DNA from 3 places in the Janibacter alittae genome. Region 1 is predicted to be linked to each of the others. Evidence: predicted binding sites of a transcription regulator. Region 1 holds the regulator's gene; each other region holds the start of a gene.
The links. Region 1 encodes HrcA, which represses chaperone genes, less so after heat shock. Its sites were predicted from a motif close to TTNGCACTCGNNNNNNNCGAGTGCNAA; they were not measured.
Positions count from the first base shown of each region.

Region 2: the regulator HrcA is predicted to act here: its motif matches at 3,847-3,873, upstream of groES (co-chaperone GroES).
Region 3: the regulator HrcA is predicted to act here: its motif matches at 2,869-2,895, upstream of V1351_RS04030 (Hsp20/alpha crystallin family protein).

Region 1 is NZ_CP144913.1:2,079,918-2,086,588, forward strand. It holds gene V1351_RS09955 (PhoH family protein) at 1-585, opposite strand, end outside; gene V1351_RS09960 (hypothetical protein) at 649-1,437, opposite strand; gene V1351_RS09965 (16S rRNA (uracil(1498)-N(3))-methyltransferase) at 1,502-2,266, opposite strand; gene dnaJ (molecular chaperone DnaJ) at 2,279-3,397, opposite strand; gene hrcA (heat-inducible transcriptional repressor HrcA) at 3,452-4,486, opposite strand; gene V1351_RS09980 (DUF3097 domain-containing protein) at 4,630-5,505, shown strand; gene fabG (3-oxoacyl-ACP reductase FabG) at 5,541-6,296, opposite strand; gene V1351_RS09990 (trimeric intracellular cation channel family protein) at 6,382-6,671, opposite strand, start outside.
Region 2 is NZ_CP144913.1:2,514,376-2,521,046, forward strand. It holds gene V1351_RS12120 (aspartate/glutamate racemase family protein) at 1-282, opposite strand, end outside; gene serA (phosphoglycerate dehydrogenase) at 381-1,583, shown strand; gene groL (chaperonin GroEL) at 1,686-3,293, opposite strand; gene groES (co-chaperone GroES) at 3,417-3,713, opposite strand; gene V1351_RS12140 (class I SAM-dependent methyltransferase) at 3,954-5,195, shown strand; gene V1351_RS12145 (glycoside hydrolase family 3 N-terminal domain-containing protein) at 5,218-6,474, shown strand; gene V1351_RS12150 (glycine betaine ABC transporter substrate-binding protein) at 6,544-6,671, opposite strand, start outside.
Region 3 is NZ_CP144913.1:811,690-818,360, forward strand. It holds gene V1351_RS04010 (HD-GYP domain-containing protein) at 1-539, shown strand, start outside; gene sodN (superoxide dismutase, Ni) at 602-1,003, opposite strand; gene V1351_RS04020 (S24/S26 family peptidase) at 1,089-1,418, opposite strand; gene V1351_RS04025 (NAD(P)-dependent malic enzyme) at 1,588-2,748, shown strand; gene V1351_RS04030 (Hsp20/alpha crystallin family protein) at 2,972-3,433, shown strand; gene V1351_RS04035 (hypothetical protein) at 3,598-4,419, opposite strand; gene V1351_RS04040 (hypothetical protein) at 4,559-4,849, shown strand; gene V1351_RS04045 (nucleotidyltransferase family protein) at 4,846-5,691, shown strand; gene V1351_RS04050 (3'(2'),5'-bisphosphate nucleotidase CysQ) at 5,701-6,450, opposite strand; gene V1351_RS04055 (sulfite exporter TauE/SafE family protein) at 6,443-6,671, opposite strand, start outside.

The DNA of each region.
Region 1 (6,671 bases):
CGCCTCCACGGCCGGTCGGGTGAGGATGATCCGCTGAACCTGCTTGGCCTGCAGGGCGGCGACCGCCTTGGCCATCGCCAGGTACGTCTTGCCGGTACCGGCCGGCCCGATCCCGAAGATCACCGTGTGGTCCTCGATGGCATCGACGTAGTGCTTCTGTCCCAGCGTCTTGGGACGGATGGTGCGGCCGCGGCTGGAGACGATGTTGGTCGTCAGCACGTCGGCGGGGCGCTCTCGGAACTGTCCGCGCAGCATGGTGATCGAGCGCTCGACGGCGTCCCGGTTCAAGGGCTGCCCGGCCTCGATGATCTCCATCAGCTCGTCGAGCAGACGGTCGATGACCTCGAGGTCGTGCCGGGGGCCGTGCAGACGGAACTCGTTGCCACGCACGAGGATCTCCGCCTTGGGGAAGGCGCGTTCCATCGTCCGCAGCAGCTCGTCGGTGGGCCCCAGGAGGTTGACCATGGGCACGTTGTCGGGCAGGACGATCGTCTGCTGCACCGTCCGGGTGTCGGAGTCGTCACGTCGCGGGTCGTCTGAGATCGAGTCGAGGGCGCGCAGGTCGGGTTGGTCTGGTCGAGGCATCGTGCGCACCAGTCTACGTGGGGTGGCGGGTGCGTCACGAGTTGCGCCGGGTTCGCTGCGGCCTCAGTCACCGTCCGCGCGGACACCGATGACGGGATCGGTCAGGGCCCGGTCGAGCGCCGTGACCGGGTCCCGCCCGGCCGCGCGCAGCGTGGTCTCGCGAGAGAGGGCCCGGGACGCCATGCCGTCGGCGCGATAGCCCCGGGCCACCATCGCCGACTCCATGGCCACGAGCACGGCCACGGGGTCCGGGACCGCAATCTGCCACCAGCCGAAGGGCCCGTCCTCGGCAACCGGTCGGTGGCGCAGGACGTCGTTCACCCCGCCCGGGTCCTCCGGCCCACCTGCTCCGCGGACCGACCCGTTGACGACGACTGCCGGCGGCCGGATCGCCCGTTGCACCCAGGCGGTGACCGGTCGGGTGGCCGTCGCCGTGCTCGGGGCGATGAAGGTCCGGCCGGGGTCGATGCTCGCCCACGGGACGACCGAGGCCGGTGCATCGGCAGTGGCCCGCAACACGAGCCCACCGCTGTGCACGTCGTACCGGCGACGGCGCGCGGCCAGCCGCACGAGGAGCAGCGCGACCAGGACGAGCGCTGCGGCGCCGACGAAGATCACGAACACGTCACGCGGGAGGTCATCCCCAGGTCCGGTCATCGCCCGCAGGAGGCCGAACGCCAACCCCAGGTCCAGGGCGAGCAGCGCCCCCTTCGTCCACAGCCGCACGTGGACACCACCGCGGAAGCAGGCCACCCGCGGCCCCATGTCCCGCGGCGTGGCCGTGGCCCAGGACCCGAGCTCCGCGTGGTCCCGGTCGGTGCCACCGTGCCACTCGAAGAATCGGTTCGTCACGTCGTGACTCCTGACGGTCATCGAGTGCACTGCTCCAATCGCTGCGACGGTGCTTCCCGAGACCCTAGCGATGTCCGCCCGCTGACCTCCAGCGGGTACGGGTGCTGATGGCGGCAATCGCCGCCGGGCCCGCGGTGGACGCCCGCAGGATCTGCGGCCCGAGGCGGACCGCGCGCGCACCGGCGGCCACCAGCAGGTCTCTCTCGTCGGGTGAGATGCCCCCTTCGGGCCCCACGACGAGGAGGATCTCCCCGGTCTCGGGCAGGTCGACGCCGGCCAGTGCCGTCGTCGCGTCCTCGTGCAGGACGAAGGGGGTGGTCCCCGTCCTGCGGCACGTCTCGGCGAGCGTGGCGGTGGTGACGAGCTCGCCGAGGTCGGGCCACCGCCCACGTCGGGACTGCTTGGCCGCACGCTCGATCACGTTGGCCCACTTGCGCCGGCCCTTGTCGACCTTGGGGCCCTTCCACCGCACGATCGAGCGGTCCGCCTGCCACGGGATCACGCCGTCGACACCGAGCTCGGTGGCCGCCTCGACGGCATCCTCGTCGCGTCCGTCCTTGGCCAACGCCTGGACGAGCGTGAGACGCAGGGACGGTGCCGGCTCGTCCGCCCGTCCGGTCACGCGCAACGAGACGAGGTCGCTGGCCACCGACGCGGCGACGGTCCGCACACGCGCGCCTGCACGATCGGCGACGAGGACCTCCTCACCGGTCTGCAGCCGCACCACCGTCGCGGCGTGGTGCGCCTCGGAGCCGGTCAGCGCGACGTCGTCGTCGACTCCGAGGCCGTCGAGGACGCCGGGGTCGACGAGGAACAGTGGTGCGGTCACCGGATCGACGCGTCAGCGCTTGAAGGCGTGGCGCAGACGACCGACGAAACCGGCGTCGATGTCGTCGAGGTCGCCGTCGGGCTGCTCCTCGTCGCGGACGCTGGCGAGGTCGCGCAGCAGCTGCTCCTGCTCCCCGTCCAGACGGGTCGGAGTACGCACGTCCATGTGGATGATCAGGTCGCCGCGGCCCTCGTGGCGCAGGTGCGTCACGCCCAGACCGGGCAGGACGATCGTGTCGCCGGGTTGGGTGCCCCGCTTGATGGAGATCTCCTGCTCCCCGTCCAGCGTCATGAAGCTCATGTCGACACCGAGCGCGGCCGCTGTCATCGGCACCGGCACGGATGCGTGCAGGTCGTCACCCCGACGAGTGAAGGTGTCGTGCTCGGCGACCCGCAGCTCGACGTAGAGGTCGCCGGCCGGTCCGCCACCGGGTCCGACCTCCCCTTCGCCGGAGAGGTGGATGCGGGTGCCGGAATCGACGCCGGCGGGGATCTTGACCGTCATCGTGCGCCGGGTGCGTACCCGGCCCTGGCCGGAGCACTCGTGGCACGGGTTGGGGATGACTTCGCCGAAGCCCTGGCAGGTCGGGCACGGACGGCTGGTCATCACCTGCCCCAGGAAGGAGCGCTGCACCTGCTGGATCTCACCACGACCGGCGCAGGTGTCACAGGTGCGGCGGCCGGTGCCCGGCTGCGCGCCGTCGCCGTCGCACACCGAGCACGCGGTGGCGGTGTCGATGACCAGGTCCTCCTGACCGCCGAAGACGGCGGTCGCCAGGTCGACCTCGAGCCCGACCAGGCCGTCCTGCCCGCGCGAACGGCGCGAGCGCGGCCCCCGGCCGCCGCCCGACTGGGCGCCGAAGAACTGCTCCATGATGTCGCTGAAGCTGAAGCCCGCGCCGAAGCCGTCGTGCGCCCCGCCGTACGGGTCGCCGCCCATGTCGTACTGGCGACGCCTCGTCTCGTCGGAGAGCACGTCGTAGGCCTGCGAGACGCGCTTGAACTTCTCCTCGGCGTCCTCACCGGGGTTCACGTCCGGGTGCAGGGTACGGGCGAGCTTGCGGTAGGCCCGCTTGATCTCCTCGGGGCTGGCCTCTCGGCTGACGCCGAGGTCCTCGTAGTAGTCGTTCACGCGTTGACGTCCTCGTAGGTCGTGGGTCTGTCTGGTTGATGCGGACGGGAGCCGTCAGGCGTCCATGATCCGCGAGAGGTAGGTGGCGACGGCACGCACCTGTGCCATCGTCGCCGGGTAGTCCATGCGAGTGGGGCCGAGCACACCGACGGTCCCGACCTGCTCGTCACCCGAGCCGTAGCCCGAGGTGACCAACGAGGTCGTGTGCAGGCCGCTCACGGGGTTCTCCGAGCCGATGCGCACGGCGACACCCGCCTCGTCCTGGTCGGCCTCGACACCCAGGAGCTTCAGCAGCACGACGTGCTGCTCCAGTGCATCGAGGATGGGTTCCAGCGTCATCGGGAAGTCGCCGGGGCTGCGAGCGAGGTTGGCCGTCCCCGCGAGTGCGATCTTGGTCTCCCGCTCGTCGGCGAGCGCGTCGGCGAGCGCAGCCAATACCCCGGCGGTGAGAGCGTCCTCGGTGCCGGTGTCCTCGGAGTGCAGCGTGCCGAGGGCATCGAGCGCCTCGGCTAGGCGCCGGTCACGGGTCGCGGCGTTGACCCGGGAACGTGCCCGGGCCAGCGACTCGAGGCCGGGGCCGTCGGTGTAGTCGACGCCCGTGGGTACGACCCGCTGCTCGACCCGGCCGGTCCCCATGATGACGACCACCATGAGGCGGGTGTCGCTCATCGCCACCAGCTCGATGTGCTTGACGATGCTCCTGGTCAGCGACGGATACTGCACGACGGCGACCTGGCGGGTCAGCGTCGACAGGAGTCGCACGGTGCGGTCCAGGACGGCATCGAGCTCGTCGGCGCCCTCGAGGTAGTCGGTGATGGCGGCCCGCTCCCCCCGGGACATCGGCCGGATGGCCTGCAACCGGTCGACGAAGAGGCGGTACCCGGCATCCGTGGGGATCCGGCCGGCGGACGTGTGCGGGGCGACGATGAGGCCCTCGTCCTCGAGCGCGGCCATGTCGTTGCGCACGGTCGCGGCAGAGACGTTGAGCCGGTGCCGGTCCAGCAGCGCCCGCGAGCCCACGGGCTCCGACGTCTGGACGTAGTCCTCCACGATGGCGCTGAGTACCGCCATCCGACGCTCGTCACTCATGGAGTCCTCCTTCCGACATCACCGACCGCACCGCCTTGGCACTCGGTCCACCTGAGTGCCAAGTCTACGACCGACCGGTGCATTCCCCGGAATCCGGCGTGCCCTGCCGTCCGGAACGCCTCGCCCGGCCTAGCGTCGGCCTCGTGAACGACCGATACGGCAATGACGTGCTCTCCGGCGACTGGCGCTCCAGAGGCCGCCTCGCCCGTCCCACCTCGCGCCCGATCGAGGCGACCCACGGCACCGTCGTGGAGGACGTCGAGACCGGCTGGGTCGGCGCCGTGGTCGCCGTGGAGAAGGCCGGTGGTGTCCACGTCGTGCACCTGGAGGACCGGCACGGCACGGTCCGGGCCTTTCCGCTGGGTGCCGGGTTCCTGCAGGACGGCACACCGGTGGCGCTCACCGCGCCGAAGGGGGACCGGCGAGCGGCCCTGGCGAAGGCCGAGCGCGCCGCATCGCGCACGGCCAGCGGGTCGGTCGCCGTACACGACGCGAGGGCGAGGGTGGCCCGCGGGTCGCGCATCTTCGTGGAGGGCCGGCACGACGCCGAGCTCGTCGAGAAGGTCTGGGGCCATGACCTACGGATCGAGGGGGTCGTCGTCGAGATGCTCGACGGCGTGGACGACCTTGCCGGGGTCATCCGGGAGTTCTCCCCCGGCCCCGACCGTCGGATGGGCGTCCTCGTCGATCATCTCGTGCCCGGCACGAAGGAGTCACGCATCGTCGAGGAGGCCAACCGGGTCGCCCCCGAGCACGTCCTCGTCGTCGGCCACCCCTACGTCGACGTGTGGCAGTCGGTGCGTCCGCAGCGTCTGGGTATGCAGGCCTGGCCGCAGATCCCGCGCTCCGTGGAGTGGAAGCGCGGCGTCTGCGCGCACCTGGGCTGGGCGCACGACTCGCAGGCCGACATCGCCCGCGCCTGGAAGCAGATCCTGGGCACGGTGCGCAGCTATGCCGACCTCGAACCAGCCCTCCTCGGCCGGGTCGAGGAGCTGATCGACTTCGTCACCGCGGAGTGAACTCGCAGGAGCCCAAGCAGTTGCGGCGTCCCGGGTCAGTCCCGCGGGCCGCCCGCGACGTAGATGACCTGGCCGGAGACGAATCCCGCCTCCTCCGACAGCAGGAAGGACGCCGTCGCGGCGATGTCCTCGGGCTGACCGACGCGCTGGACCGGGGTCTCCTTGGCGGCGTGGGCGAGGAAGTCCTCGAAGGGCACCCCGATCCGCTCGGCCGTCGCGGCCGTCATGTCGGTCTGGATGAAGCCGGGGGCGATCGCATTGGCCGTCACCCCGAACTTGCCCAGCTCGATGGCCAGGGTCTTGGTGAAGCCCTGCATCCCGGCCTTCGCGGCCGAGTAGTTGACCTGGCCGCGGTTGCCCAGCGCCGACGTCGAGGAGAGGTTGACGATGCGGCCGTACTTCTCGGTCGTCATGTGCGCCTGGCAGGCCCTGGTCATCAGGAAGGCGCCACGCAGGTGCACCGACATCACGGCGTCCCAGTCCTCGACCGGCATCTTGAAGAGCATGTTGTCGCGGATGATGCCGGCATTGTTGACCAGCAGGGTCGGCGCGCCGAGCTCCTCGGCGACCCGGGCCACGCCGGCCTCGACCTGCTCGGGATCCGAGACGTCCACCCCCACGGCGAGGGCCGTGCCGCCGCCATCGGTGATCTCGTCGGCGACGACCTGGCAGGCCGACTCGTCGAGGTCGAGCACGGCGACGTGGTGGCCGTCGGTGGCCAGTCGGTGGGCGACGGCACGGCCGATGCCGCGGGCGGCTCCGGTGACGACGGCGGTGCGGGTGGTGCTCATGTGCAGCTCCTGATGATCGCGAAGGGGGTTCCCTCCCCATCGTCGTGCATCGTCCCGGCGCACGACACCCCGGTCGCCCGGACGCTCACTCCTTGGGACGCACCGCGATCCACCGCGGTTCCGTCGGCAGTCGCCACCCGCGCTTGCGGGCCAGCACGCAGATGCCACCACCCACGCCTGCGGCGACCAGGGAGTCCCCCGGGCCCGGGATGAAGGACGAGAAGACGACGAAGGTCGCGCCGGCGACGAAGGCTGCGCTGGCGTAGAGCTCGGACTGCTGCAGGATGACCGGCACCCGGCCCAGCATCATGTCCCGCACGGCACCGCCACCGCAGGCGGTGAGCACGCCGAGGAGGATCGCCGGCAGCCAGTGGA
Region 2 (6,671 bases), 430 kb from region 1:
GCTCACCTCGTCGGCGACGGCGTGCATGGTGTTGGCGGCGATCAGGACGGCCTCCGCTCCCCCGGCCTCCAGACTGCGGGCGCCCTCGACGAGGATCCGGGCCATCGCATCCCAGTCGCCGGCGTTCTCCGCATCGTCGATCGGCTGGAAGTCGAGGCTGTTGATCAGCACCCGCGCACCGTGCAGGCCACCGAGGCGGGCATCGACCCCCTCGTTGAGACGGCGGTAGTACTCCGCCGTCGCCGACCAGCCCATGCCGCCGAGAACTCCCAGAAGACGCATGACCCAACAGTAGGTCAGACGGCCTCGTGGCGGCGTGACAGGTTCCGCATGCCGAACCGGTGCGAGGTCACATCGGGGTCCCGCATACCCTGCACACCGTGAAGGTGCTGCTGCTCGAAAACATCCATGACGCCGCTCGCGAGGCCCTGGTCGATGCCGGGTTCGACGTCCGGACGCGATCCGGTGCGCTCGACGAGCCGGAGCTGATCGCTGCCCTCGAGGGGGTGGACATGCTCGGGATCCGCTCGAAGACCCAGGTGACGCGGGCCGTCCTCGAGGCGCGGCCGGAGGTGAAGGTCATCGGCGCCTTCTGCATCGGGACCAATCAGATCGATCTCGATGCGGCGGCCCGGGCCGGCACCGTCGTCTTCAACGCCCCCTTCTCCAACACGCGCAGCGTGGTGGAGCTGGCGATGGCTGAGATCATCTCGATGGCCCGCCACCTGACCGACAAGAACGCCGCGCTCCACGCCGGCGTCTGGGACAAGTCCGCGAAGGGCGCCCACGAGGTGCGCGGTCGGACCCTGGGCATCATCGGCTACGGCAACATCGGCAGCCAGCTGTCGGTCGTCGCCGAGGCCTTCGGCATGCACGTGTACTACTACGACCTCGACGACAAGCTGCCGCTCGGCAACGCCAAACGGTGCGGATCGCTCGAGGAGCTGCTCGAGCGGTGCGAGACGATCACGCTCCACGTCGACGGACGCTCCGGCAACGCGGGCAACTTCGGGGCCGCGGAGTTCGCCCGGATGCGGCCGCGCAGCCTCTTCCTCAACCTCTCGCGCGGCTTCGTCGTCGACGTGGACTCCCTGCGCGAGAACATCCTCTCCGGTCACCTCGCCGGCGCCGCCATCGACGTCTTCCCGAGCGAGCCGAAGAAGGCGGGCGACGCCTTCGAGTCGGTCCTGCAGGGCCTGCCCAACGTCATCCTCACCCCGCACGTCGGTGGCTCCACCGAGGAGGCGCAGCTGGACATCGGTCGCTACGTCTCCGGCAAGCTGCGCGACTGGGCCCGCACCGGTGCCACGACGATGTCGGTCAACGTGCCGGGCGTCACCGCCCCGCAGACCATCGGTGACACGCGCATCCTCCACCTGCACCAGAACGTCCCCGGCGTCCTGGCCCGCGTCAACGCAATCCTCGCCGAGGGCGGCGCGAACATCGACGGCCAGCAGCTGAGCACCAGGGGTGAGTACGGCTACGCCGTCACCGACCTCGCCGGCTCGCTCCCGGAGGACACCGAGCAGCGCCTGCGCGAGCTCGAGGAGACGGTCGAGGTGCGGGTCATCGTCGCCGACTGACGCGCCTCGGCCCGGTGGACGTGGTCCTCGATGGCCACCCCGGCACCATGACGAAGGGGGCTGCTCACCTCGCGGTGAGCAGCCCCCTTCCGGATCAGGAGATCAGTGGGAGTGACCGTGGCCGGCGGCCTCGGGCTCCTCCTCCTTCTTGTCCACGACGAGGGTCTCGGTGGTCAGCACCATCGAGGCGATCGACGCCGCGTTGACCAGCGCGGAGCGGGTCACCTTGACGGGGTCGATGATCCCGGCGGCCACGAGGTCGCCGTACTCACCGGAGGCGGCGTTGAGGCCGTTGCCCGGGGCGAGCTCCTGGACCTTCGCCACGCTGACGTAGCCCTCGAGGCCGGCGTTCTCGGCGATCCAACGCAGCGGCTCGACCGCGGCCTTGCGCACGATGTTGGCGCCGACGGCCTCGTCGCCCTCGAGGGTGAGCCCGTCGAGGACCGAGACGGCGTGGACGAGCGCGGAGCCACCACCGGCGATGATGCCCTCCTCGATCGCGGCACGCGTCGCGGAGATCGCATCCTCGATGCGGTGCTTCTTCTCCTTCAGCTCCACCTCGGTGTGGGCACCGACCTGGATGACGCAGACGCCCCCGGCGAGCTTCGCGAGGCGCTCCTGGAGCTTCTCGCGGTCCCAGTCGGAGTCGGTGCGCTCGATCTCGGCCTTGATCTGGTTCACGCGACCGGTGACCTCGTCGGCATTGCCCTGGCCGTCGATGATCGTCGTGTTGTCCTTGGTGACGACGACGCGACGGGCCTGGCCGAGGTCCTCGAGGCCGACCTGGTCGAGCTTGAGGCCGACCTCCTCGGCGACGACCTGGCCGCCGGTGAGGACGGCCATGTCCTGCAGCATCGCCTTGCGGCGGTCACCGAAACCGGGGGCCTTGACGGCCACGACGTTGAAGACACCCTTGAGCTTGTTGACCACGAGGGTGGACAGCGCCTCGCCGTCCACGTCCTCGGCGATGATCATCAGCGGCTTGCCGGACTGGACGACCTTCTCCAGCACCGGCAGGATCTCCTGGATGTTGGAGATCTTGCCCTGGTTGATCAGCACGTAGGCGTCCTCGAGGACGGCCTCCATGCGCTCGGGGTCGGTGACGAAGTACGGGCTGATGTAGCCCTTGTCGAACTGCATGCCCTCGGTGAACTCGAGAGCGGTCTCGGCGGTCGAGGACTCCTCGACGGTGATGACACCGTCCTTGCCGACCTTGTCGAAGGCGTCGGCGATGGTGGAGCCGATGACCTGGTCCTGCGCCGAGAGGGCAGCGACCTGGGCGATCTCGTCCTTGTCGCCCAGCTCGCTGGCGTTCTCCAGCAGGCGCTCGGACACGGCCTGGACGGCCTGGTCGATGCCGCGCTTGAGGCCGGAGGGGGCAGCACCCGCCGCGACGTTGCGCAGGCCCTCGCGGACCATTGCCTGGGCGAGGACGGTCGCGGTGGTCGTGCCGTCACCGGCGACGTCGTTGGTCTTGGTCGCAACCTCCTTCGCCAGCTGTGCGCCGAGGTCCTCGTAGGAGTCCTCGAGCTCGATCTCGCGGGCGATGGTCACGCCGTCGTTGGTGATGGTGGGGGCGCCCCACGCCTTGTCGATGACGACGTTGCGGCCCTTGGGGCCGAGCGTCACCTTGACGGCGTTGGCGAGCTGGTCGACGCCACGCAGGAGGGCGTCACGGGCGGAGTCGTTGAACTCCAGTTCCTTGGCCATGGATGTCCTTTGGTCTCAGGTGAGATGGGGGAAACGGCGACGCCCCGGTGGGACCCCGGGAGGGCCCGCACCCGGGGCGTCAGCAGTTGCGACCGGTGCCCGGTCGCGGGGTCTCGGGGATCGTCAGCCGACGATCGCGAGGACGTCGCGCGCGGAGAGGATCAGGTACTCCTCGCCACCGTGCTTGACCTCGGTGCCGCCGTACTTGGAGTAGATGACACGGTCGCCGATGGAGATGTCCATCGGGACGCGCTCGTCACCGTCGTCGTTGAAGCGGCCGGGGCCGACGGCAACGACCTCGCCCTCCTGCGGCTTCTCCTTGGCGGTGTCCGGGATGACGAGCCCGGACGCGGTGGTCTGCTCGGCCTCGACGGACTGGACGACGATGCGGTCCTCGAGCGGCTTGATGGAAACCGACACGCTGACTCCTTTGGGTGAGGGTCGTGGATGATGAGTTCTCGGTGGTGCCGGGCCGGACGCCGTCGCGGGGGTCGACCAGCCGTGGCCTTGGCACTCGCCAGTGGTGAGTGCCAAGTCCAAATCTAGGCGGGCGTTGGCACTCGGTCAACCTGAGTGCCAATTCTGCCGACCCGGGGCCCTGACGGCCCTCACCCGGCCCGTCCTCCTCGCCGAACTCGCGGAGAGGGGACAATGCCCCGTGTGGATCTGACGACCGTGCGCTGGCTGGCCTCCCCGGAGGGCCATGCCGCCCTGCACGATCTCCCGGACTACCGGGAGGCCGACGCCGTGGCACAGATCGGCGCGCTGCGGGCCCGGGGCCGCACCGCCGAGCAGGCCGCCGCGCTGATGACCCAGAAGCGCCTGCGGGCACGGGCGCAGGAGAAGTTCGGCGAGTTCGCCGAGGGCATGCTGTTCACCCCCGACGGGCTGGAGCAGGCCAGCCGTCTCGAGGTCGCCGCCACCCACGCCGGCCGGTACGCGGCCGCCAGCCTGGCGACCGTCCACGACCTCGGCTGCGGCATCGGCTCCGACGCGATGGCCATGAGCGCCCTGGGCGTGACCGTGCATGCCGTCGACGCCGACCCGCTCACCGCGGCCCTGGCCGACATCAACCTGCGTCCGTGGCCGGACAGTCGCGCCCGCACCGGGGTGGCGGAGGACTTCGACCCTCCGGTCGATCCGCTGCACGCCCGCGCCGGCGTCTGGCTCGACCCGGCTCGCCGCACACCCGGCGTCGCCGACCGTCATGGCCGTACCCGCCGCGTGTTCCGGCTTGACGAGATCTCGCCGTCCTGGGACTTCGTGCTCTCCGTCGCCCGTGACGTGCCGGCGACCGGCGCCAAGCTGAGCCCCTCCCTTCCCCATGACATCCCACCACTGGGGACCGAGGCGCAGTGGCTCTCCTGGCAGGGCACCGTGCTGGAGTGCACCGTCTGGTGGGGTCCCCTGGTGAAGGAGGCCGGCCGGAGTGCCCGCGTCCTGCGCCGGGGCATCCCCCCGGTCGAGGTCGACGAGCGCAGCTGCGAGGAGGACCCGCCTCGGGCGACCTCGCTGGCCGACACCGGTCGGTGGCTGTACGAGGCCGACCGGGCGGTCGTGCGGGCGGGCCTGATCGGGACCGTCACCGGTGCCGTGTCCGGCGCGGAACTCGAGCCGGGCCTGGGGTACGTCTCGAGCGATCTGGAGATCGACCTGGGGCACGCCCGCCGGTTCGAGGTGCTGGAAGCCATGCCCTTCTCCGTCAAGACCCTGCGTGCGTGGCTGCGGGAGCACGGCATCACCGGCCTGACGATCAAGAAGCGGGGGATCCGGCTCGACGAGGACCAGCTACGCCGCCAACTGAAGATCGGTCGGGGCGCCGGGGACGGTGCGAGCGCCACCATCGTGCTCACCCGCGTCGCCGGCGCCCAGACGGTGCTCGTCGTGTCCCCCGCCGGCTGAGTGCCGCGGGTAGCGTTCGGACATGCCCCGTCGTCACCACCTGCCCCGCGTCGCCGCCGGCGCGGCCGTGCTCGCCCTCCTCGGGTGCGGCGGGTCCGGCAACTCGAACCCGACCGGCACGAGTGGCTCATCCAGCGCGTCCGGGTCCTCCTCGGCCTCGTCCTCGGGCAGTTCGTCCTCGTCCGCGTCATCGGGCGGCACCTCTCCCTCCGCCTCATCCTCCGACCCCCGGACCAGCGCGTGCGTCGCCGACGTGCGGGAGGCGATGACGCCGACGCAACAGGCGGGTCAACTGCTCATGGCGGCGATGTACCCCGGCTCCGCGACGAGTCTGGACCCCTACATCGACGACCAGGGTCTGGGCTCGATGCTCTACCTCGGAGGGTGGCAGGGCTCGTCGGCCGTCGAGGCAGCGAGCAGTCACCTCCAGCAGGTCGCGCCCACCATCGATGGGACGACGGTCGGCATGCTCGTCTCCGCCGACCAGGAGGGCGGCCAGGTCCAGCAGTTCACCGGGGCCGGCTTCTCATCCATTCCCTCCGGCCTGGACCAGGCACGGCTGCCCGACCTGCGTTCCTCCGCGAAGGGGTGGGGAGCCGAGCTCGCCTCTGTCGGCGTCGACGTCAACCTCGCTCCTGTCGCCGACACCGTCCCCGCCTCCGTCGGCCGGGCCAACGAACCGATCGGCCAGTGGGGTCGGGAGTACGGCTCGACCCCGCAGGTGGCCGGGGCGGGAGCGCTCGCCTTCGCGCAGGGGATGCAGGACGCCGGCGTGGAGCCGACCGTCAAGCACTTCCCCGGCATCGGCCGGATCACCGGCAACCCCGATCTGACGGCGCAGGGCATCACCGACGACGAGATGACCACTGACGACCCACAGTTGGCCGCCTTCAAGACGGTCATCGACGGCGGCACGAACATCGTCATGGTCGGCTCCGCGCGCTACGCCAAGATCGACCCGGGCACCCCGGCGGTCTTCTCCGAACGGATCATCGAGGGGATGCTGCGCCGCGGCCTCGACTTCGACGGGGTGGTCATCACCGACGACGTGGGCGCCGCGGCGGCGGTCCAGGCCACGTCGGTCGCGCAGCGAGCGACGCGATTCATCGCCGCCGGGGGCGACATCGTGCTCACCGTCGAGCCGGACCAGGTGCCGACGATGACCTCCGCGATCGTGGAGGAGGCGAAGGGGGATCCCGCCTTCGCCGATCAGGTCCAGCGCTCGGTGACCCGCGTCCTGGCGCTCAAGGAGGACATGGGCCTGCTGATCTGCGGCTAACTGCCCCTGAACGAGAGCGAGCCCCGGTCCGATCGGACCGGGGCTCGCGCGTGCTGCGGGAAGAGGGTCCTACTTCTTCTCGGTCAGCTCGGTCTCGAAGGCCTCGGGGTACTCCTCGACGAACGCGTCGATGGCCTCGGTCTCCTTGCCCTCGCCGTACTCGTTGACGACCATGTCCTCGAGCGCGCCGTACTGCT
Region 3 (6,671 bases), 1.3 Mb from region 1:
AGGAGTCGATCGCTGCGATGTCCCGGCTGCCGGAGATCAGCGGGTTCTCCCGCACCGGGCACGGCCGTCGGGTGGCCGATGTCGCGGTGCGGATCGCGACGGTGATGGACGTCGATCCGCAGGTGTGCCACCGCATCGAGCGCACGGCGCTGCTGCACGACGTTGGGCACCTCGGTCTGCCGGAGCCGCTGCCCGGCGGCAGGACGATCCATGCGTCCTCGCGCACGCAGCAGCGGATCGCCGAGACCACGGTCCGGATCGTCGGGAGCGCGCCGATGTTCGAAGAGCTGCTGCCGCTGCTGGACCAGGTGCGCACCCCCTTCCGCCGGTCGCGCGAGTTCGGCGAGCACATCCCGATCGAGTCGCGGGTCGTGCGCGTCGCCAACGCCTGGGACGACATCACCGAGGGCGCGCGCTCGCCGCGGGCGAGACAGGTGGCCCTGGAGCGGCTGCACCTCGGGCTGGGGTACGAGTACGACCCGGACGTCGTCGCGGCGCTCGAGCAGGTCTTCGTCGACGAGGGCGCGTTGATCATCTGACCACGACGAAGGGGGCCCACCGCACCGTGTGCAGTGGACCCCCGTCGATCGGGACGAGCAGGTCAGCCCTGCTTGGTCTCCCAGAAGATCTTGTCGATCTCGGCGATCTTGGCCAGCAGCTCGTCGGCCTTGGCCTCGTCGAACTCGCCCTTGGTGCCGGCGGCACCCGCGAGCTTGGTGGCCTCGTTGACCAGGACGTGCAGCTGCGGGTACTTCTCGAAGTGCGGCGGCTTGAAGTAGTCCGTCCACAGCACCCACAGGTGGTGCTTGACCAGCTCGGAGCGCTCCTCCTTGATGACGATCGCACGGGTGCGGAAGTCCGGGTCGTCGCTCTGGTTGGCCTTCTGGATGATCATCTTGACCGACTCGGCCTCGATGCGAGCCTGCGCGGGGTCGTAGACACCGCACGGGAGGTCGCAGTGGGCGCTGACCTCGGTGATCTGGAAGATGTCGCGAAGACGCATAGGGTGCCTTCCTCTCGTGGTCGGGTGCTGCCGCCCGCCATGCGGGCGACGCTGGTTCTCAACCTACTCGGATGAGGACGACAGGTCACGTGGAGGGGGCTCTCCTGCAAGGTATTCGCAGTAGGACCCTGGCGAGGACCGCCGAGCGGGGAAGGGAACCGACCAGCCAGGAGTCCACGCCGACTCTCGGGTTGTCCCGCTCGACCCACCACCGGCCGGGGTCCACCGGATCGACGCCCGTGACCCGCTTGACCGACACCGGCCGCGGCGCGCCGTGCTCGTCGCGGGGGAGCCGCACGATCGCCATCGAGTCCACCCGTGGCCGGGCGCCCCAGAGCACGAGCAGCAGGTCGCCCTCGCGCAGGGTCGGCTCCATCGAGGTGCCGACGACGCGCGCCAGGCCCGGTCGGATCATGGGCGGCATCGTAGGCGCCCGGACGGCGCAGGCGCGACGACGGAGCCTCCACGGCACCCCTCGCTCGGTGTGAAAGGATGTCGCTCGGCTCACCAGCCGCCCACCGTGACCACACCCGGCCACCCAAAGCGTTCAAAGATCCTTTCGATTCTTCCGAGGTTTGTCTGCCGTGTCTGCGTCCGAGCCCCCCGCCACCTACGACCTCACTGCCCCGCAGTTCGTCGCCCACGAGGGCGGCAAGGTCGAGGTACGGGCAACGAAGCCGTTGGAGGGGCAGGAGGACCTGTCCCTGCTCTACACGCCCGGTGTCGCCGACGTCTGCCTGGCCATCGAGGCGGACCCGGCTCTCTCGCGGCGCTTCACGGCCCGCAACAACACCGTCGCGGTCATCTCCGATGGCACCGCGGTGCTCGGCCTGGGAGACATCGGCCCGCTCGGGGCGATGCCGGTCATGGAAGGCAAGGCCGTCCTCTTCAAGCACTTCGCCGGCGTCGACGCCATCCCGGTGTGCCTTGAGTCCGGGTCGGTCGACGAGCTCTTCGAGACGATCGTGCGGATCGCGCCCAGCTACGGCGGCATCAACCTCGAGGACATCTCCGCGCCGCGCTGCTTCGACCTGGAGCGCCGGCTGCGCGAGCGTCTGGAGATCCCCGTCTTCCACGACGACCAGCACGGCACGGCGATCGTCGTGCTCGCCGGCCTGATCAACGCCTGCCGGGTCGTCGACCGCGCCATCGGGTCGCTGAGCGTCGTCGTCGGTGGTGCCGGCGCGGCCGGTGTCGCGGTGACCCAGCTGCTGCAGCTGGCCGGTGTGACGGACATCGTCGTGTGCGACTCGCGCGGCATCATCGGCAAGCACCGCCACGACCTGGTCGCGCACAAGGAGATGCTCGCCGCGACGACGAACGTCTCCGGCAAGACCGGCACGATGGCCGATGCGCTGAAGGACGCGGACGTCTACGTCGGTGTCTCGGGCGGCACCGTCCCCGAGGAGCAGGTCGCGACGATGGCCGAGGGCCCGATGATCTTCGCGCTGGCCAACCCCACGCCGGAGGTGCACCCGGACGTCGCGCACAAGTACGCCTCGGTCGTCGCGACGGGTCGTAGCGACTACCCGAACCAGATCAACAACGTGCTCGCCTTCCCGGGCATCTTCCGCGGGGCGCTGGATGCTGGGGGAGTGCAGATCAGCGAGGAGATGAAGCTCGCCGCCGCGCGCGCCATCGCCGACCTCGTCGAGGAGCCCACCGCCGACTGCATCGTCCCCCCGGTCTTCCAGGAGGGCGTCGCCGAGGCCGTCGCCGCAGCGGTCGCCGCGCACGCAGTCTGACCCGCACCCCGGCCCCAAGGAGGCCCCCCTTCGGTTCAGGGCGAAGGGGGGCCGTCTTGGGGCCGGGGCGTGCGGTCTGCGGGCTCGATCGCCGGGGCTGGTCGCGGGCCGATCAGGGGCTTGGCACTCTCAAGGTGAGAGTGCTAAATTTGTGACTGTCGTTACAGGTAGCGCCACCCCCGCGGGGGCGGTGGGTGGCCTTCATCGTTGGAGGTTGTTTCTGATGATGCGCACTGATGCACTCACCGAGTTGGATGCCTTGGCCCAGGGCCTGTTGGGCGCCCGCTCCACCCCACGCTCGCCGCAGTTCATGCCGGTCGACGTCTTCCGTGTGGGCGAGCAGTACGTCATCCATGCGGACCTGCCGGGGATGGATCCGGGCAGCATCGACGTGAACATGGGTCGAGGGGTGCTGACCCTGACCGCGCACCGCACGGCGCCGCCGGAGGAGAACGTCCAGTGGCTGACCAGCGAGCGGTTCTCGGGCAGCTACCGTCGCCAGATCACCTTCGGGGACGACATCGACCCCGATCGGATCACGGCGAACTATGACAACGGAGTGCTGACGGTGACCCTGCCGCTCGACCAGCGGGCACTTCCCCGTCAGATCTCCGTGGAGGGCAAGGGGGCCGAGCCCCAGGAGGTGTCTGCCTCCACCGACGAGCAGCAGCGGATCGACAGCTGAGGCCGAGCCCCGAGACGACAGCGGCCCCGCCGGATGGCGGGGCCGCTGTCGTGCGGGGACGCGGGCGAAGGGAGTGGAACGCCCACCGTGCGGTCGGGAACCGGCCGCCGTGGAGTCGCGGATGGGGCCAGCCACAGAGCCGCGCGTCCCTCAGGGGGTGCGGGTCACCAGATGCCGTTCTCCGAGGTGGCGCTACCACCGGAGGCGCCGTTGCCGATGGTCTTGGAGCTCACTGCCTCGCCGACGGGCCAGTCGATGCCCATCCCGGACGTCTTGCTGCCGGAGGCGTACAGCGTGTAGCTGGCCGTGGGGTTGGCCTGGACCTTGGCGTGGTAGTGCTCTTGGCACTCCAGGACCTGGGTGGTGTCGACGATGTCGTGCAGGGCGGGGAAGTCGTCGCCCGTGAGGTCGTCGTTGACGCCGAAGGAGGTCATGACGGCCTCCGCGTGGACCTGCTTGCCCGGTGTCGTGACACCACCGGGGCCCAGGGCGACGTACATGTCGCACTCGGTGCCCGCACCGGTGGTGATGGGCAGGTTCTTGGTGATGGTCCACGTGAACGTCAGCGTGCCGTTGATCCACTCACCCTTGTCGACTGTGCCCCAGCCGCGGGTGCCGTACGTCGTCACCGACCGGGTCTGTGCGGGGTCGGCCGCGTGGAGGGTCAACTCGATGATGATCGGGTTCTCCGGGCTCGCCGATACGGGGGCGGTGCCGAGGTTCTTGAGATTCATGTAGACCCGCTGGGCCGCGCCGTCCAGGGCGGCGGCCAGTTGGTAGAAGTTCAGCTGCAGCTGGGCGTGCTTGGTGCTGGCGAGCGTGATGGCGTTGTTGATCTCCTGCTGGCTCTCCGACGAACATCCCACGTCCGAGGCCGCCAGTCGGGGTGCGGCTGCGGCGATGGTCACCCCCGGGGCCATCCATGCCACCCCCTTGGCGACGGAGCGCCGGCTGGGACTCGGTGCGGGGTTCGTGGCGTGGGGCACGGTGTCTCCTGGGTCTACTGGTGTAGTTGCGGCATGGCCGTGCGGAGCGTAACAAGGCCCCTTACTCTTTCCTTACTGTTGTGGTGGGTGTCACGCAGGCGGGCGTCGCCGCGCTCGACGTGGTCCCTATGCTGCGGTCATGACGATGACCGACGGTGACCAGCGGTGGCGCACGCCGGATGGCATCGCCTGGGTCGCGGGGGAGGGCCGGGTCGCCCTCATCGACACCCGTGCCGTGGCGCCCGTGCCGCTGCTCGTCCATGAGCCGGTGGCCAGCCTGTGGCCGACCCTCGCGGAGGGTCCCGTCTCGGTGGAGCAGCTGCGGGTGGTGGCCGACGGCGTCGTCCAGGACGACTCCGAGGGCTTCGTGCACGCTGCGCTGGAGATGCTGCGGGACGCCTCCCTCGTGGTGCGGGCGGAAGCCGAGTGACCGACTCGCTGACCCTCGCCGAGGCCGTGCCGCTGGGCACGGTGTACCTGCAGCGGCTCCTCGAAGACGCCGGCGTACGTTCACTGGTGATCAAGGGACCCGCCTTCGTGGTGCTCGGGGTCCGGCGGCCGCGCCAAAGTAACGATGTTGACCTGCTGATCCACCCGGATGACCGAGCAAGGACTGCGTGTGTCTTGGAGTCTGCCAATTGGATGAGTATCTCTTACAGGCTTCCAGCAGCCTTGGACGCGTTCGCGTACTCGAAGACCTATCGGCATCCTCTCTTTCCGGCGAGCGTCGACGTCCACCACGCCTTCTTGGGCCTTCTTAGATGGCCTGCAGCCTTTGAGGAGATGTGGGACCGACGAAGCGCTGTGGAGATTGCTCATGCCGCGGTAGTGACCCCGTCTAAGGAAGATGCCCTTGTTGTCGAGGCGCTGAATGCCATGAAGTCCAAGAGGCCGCGGGACTGGCCACTTGCAGTGGAAAAGGTCGTGGCAGGCTCAAGCGACGTTGACGTGGCGCGGCTCGAGGAAGCGACGATTTCGCTGGGTGCTAGCGAGTCTGTCGCCACTCTCATCACGGCCGTAGGAGGTACCCCTGTGCCTGAACCCACGACACCGGGATACAGACGTTGGGTCAGTGAGGCGGGAGGTGACCGGAGGCGGTTGTTGTTGCGTCACATGATCCTTCGAGCGCCGTGGGCTCTGCCGAGCTTTGTGTGGCAGCAAATCACGCTGAGTCGAGCGCAGGCACAGTTCTGGGCGGATGCCCATCGGGTCGAATTTCGAAGCAGGGGTCAGATCCTTCTGCTTCGTGCGAAGAAGCTCATCGGATTGTGAGTGCCCCGTTCAGTTGGCCTTGACGGTGCTGATGGCTCCCAGAATGGTCTCGGCGACCTCGGGTCGGCAGATGACGAGGTCCGGCAGGTAGGGGCTCTCGTTGTTGTAGACCAGCCCCGAGCCGTCGATGCGACTCGTGTGCAGGCCGTGCGCCCGGGCGACGGCCACCGGCGCGGCGGAGTCCCACTCGTACTGGCCACCGGCGTGGACGTAGGCGTCGGCGGTCCCGTCGAGGACGGACATCGCCTTCACCCCGGCCGAGCCCATCTCCACGAGGTCGGCGCCGAGGTGGTCGGCCAGGCGGGTGACGAACTCCGGCGGCCGGCTGCGGCTGACGGCCAGGCGAAGGGGGGCCCCTGCCGCGCCCGCTGCCGGCGCGTCGTCGGCGCTGGAGTAGGTGACGCCCTTCGCGGGGCGGGCCACGGCCCCGGCGACGAGGTTGCCGGCCCGCCACAGTGCGACGTGCACGGCCCAGTCGTCGCGCTCGACCTCGCTGAACTCACGGGTGCCGTCGAGCGGGTCGACGATCCACACCCGCTGCGCGGACAGGCGGACGTGGTCGTCGGCGCCCTCCTCCGAGAGCACCGCGTCCTCGGGACGGACCTTCGCCAGCTCGGCCATGAGGAAGTCGTGGGAGACCCGGTCGCCGAGGTCCTTCAGCTCCTTGGGGTCGATGCCGGCGTGCTCCTCACGGGTGCGCAGGAGCACTTCACCGGCCGCTGTCGCCAGCTCGGCGGCGAGCGCGTGATCGTCAGTCATCGTGGCTTCCTTGTCGTTGCTTGTAGCGCTCGGCGGCGGCCTGCAGGCCTTCCTCGCGGGTGTTTGGGAAGGGCGGTAGCCCGTGGCCCTTGCGAACCAGTCCCCACACGATGGGCCCGAGGACCAGCAGCGCAGCTCCGGCGATCCCGACCCACACCGGGGGCAGACCGAGCATGCCCAGACCGGTCAGCGACAGCACGATGGCGATGCCGCGGCGGACG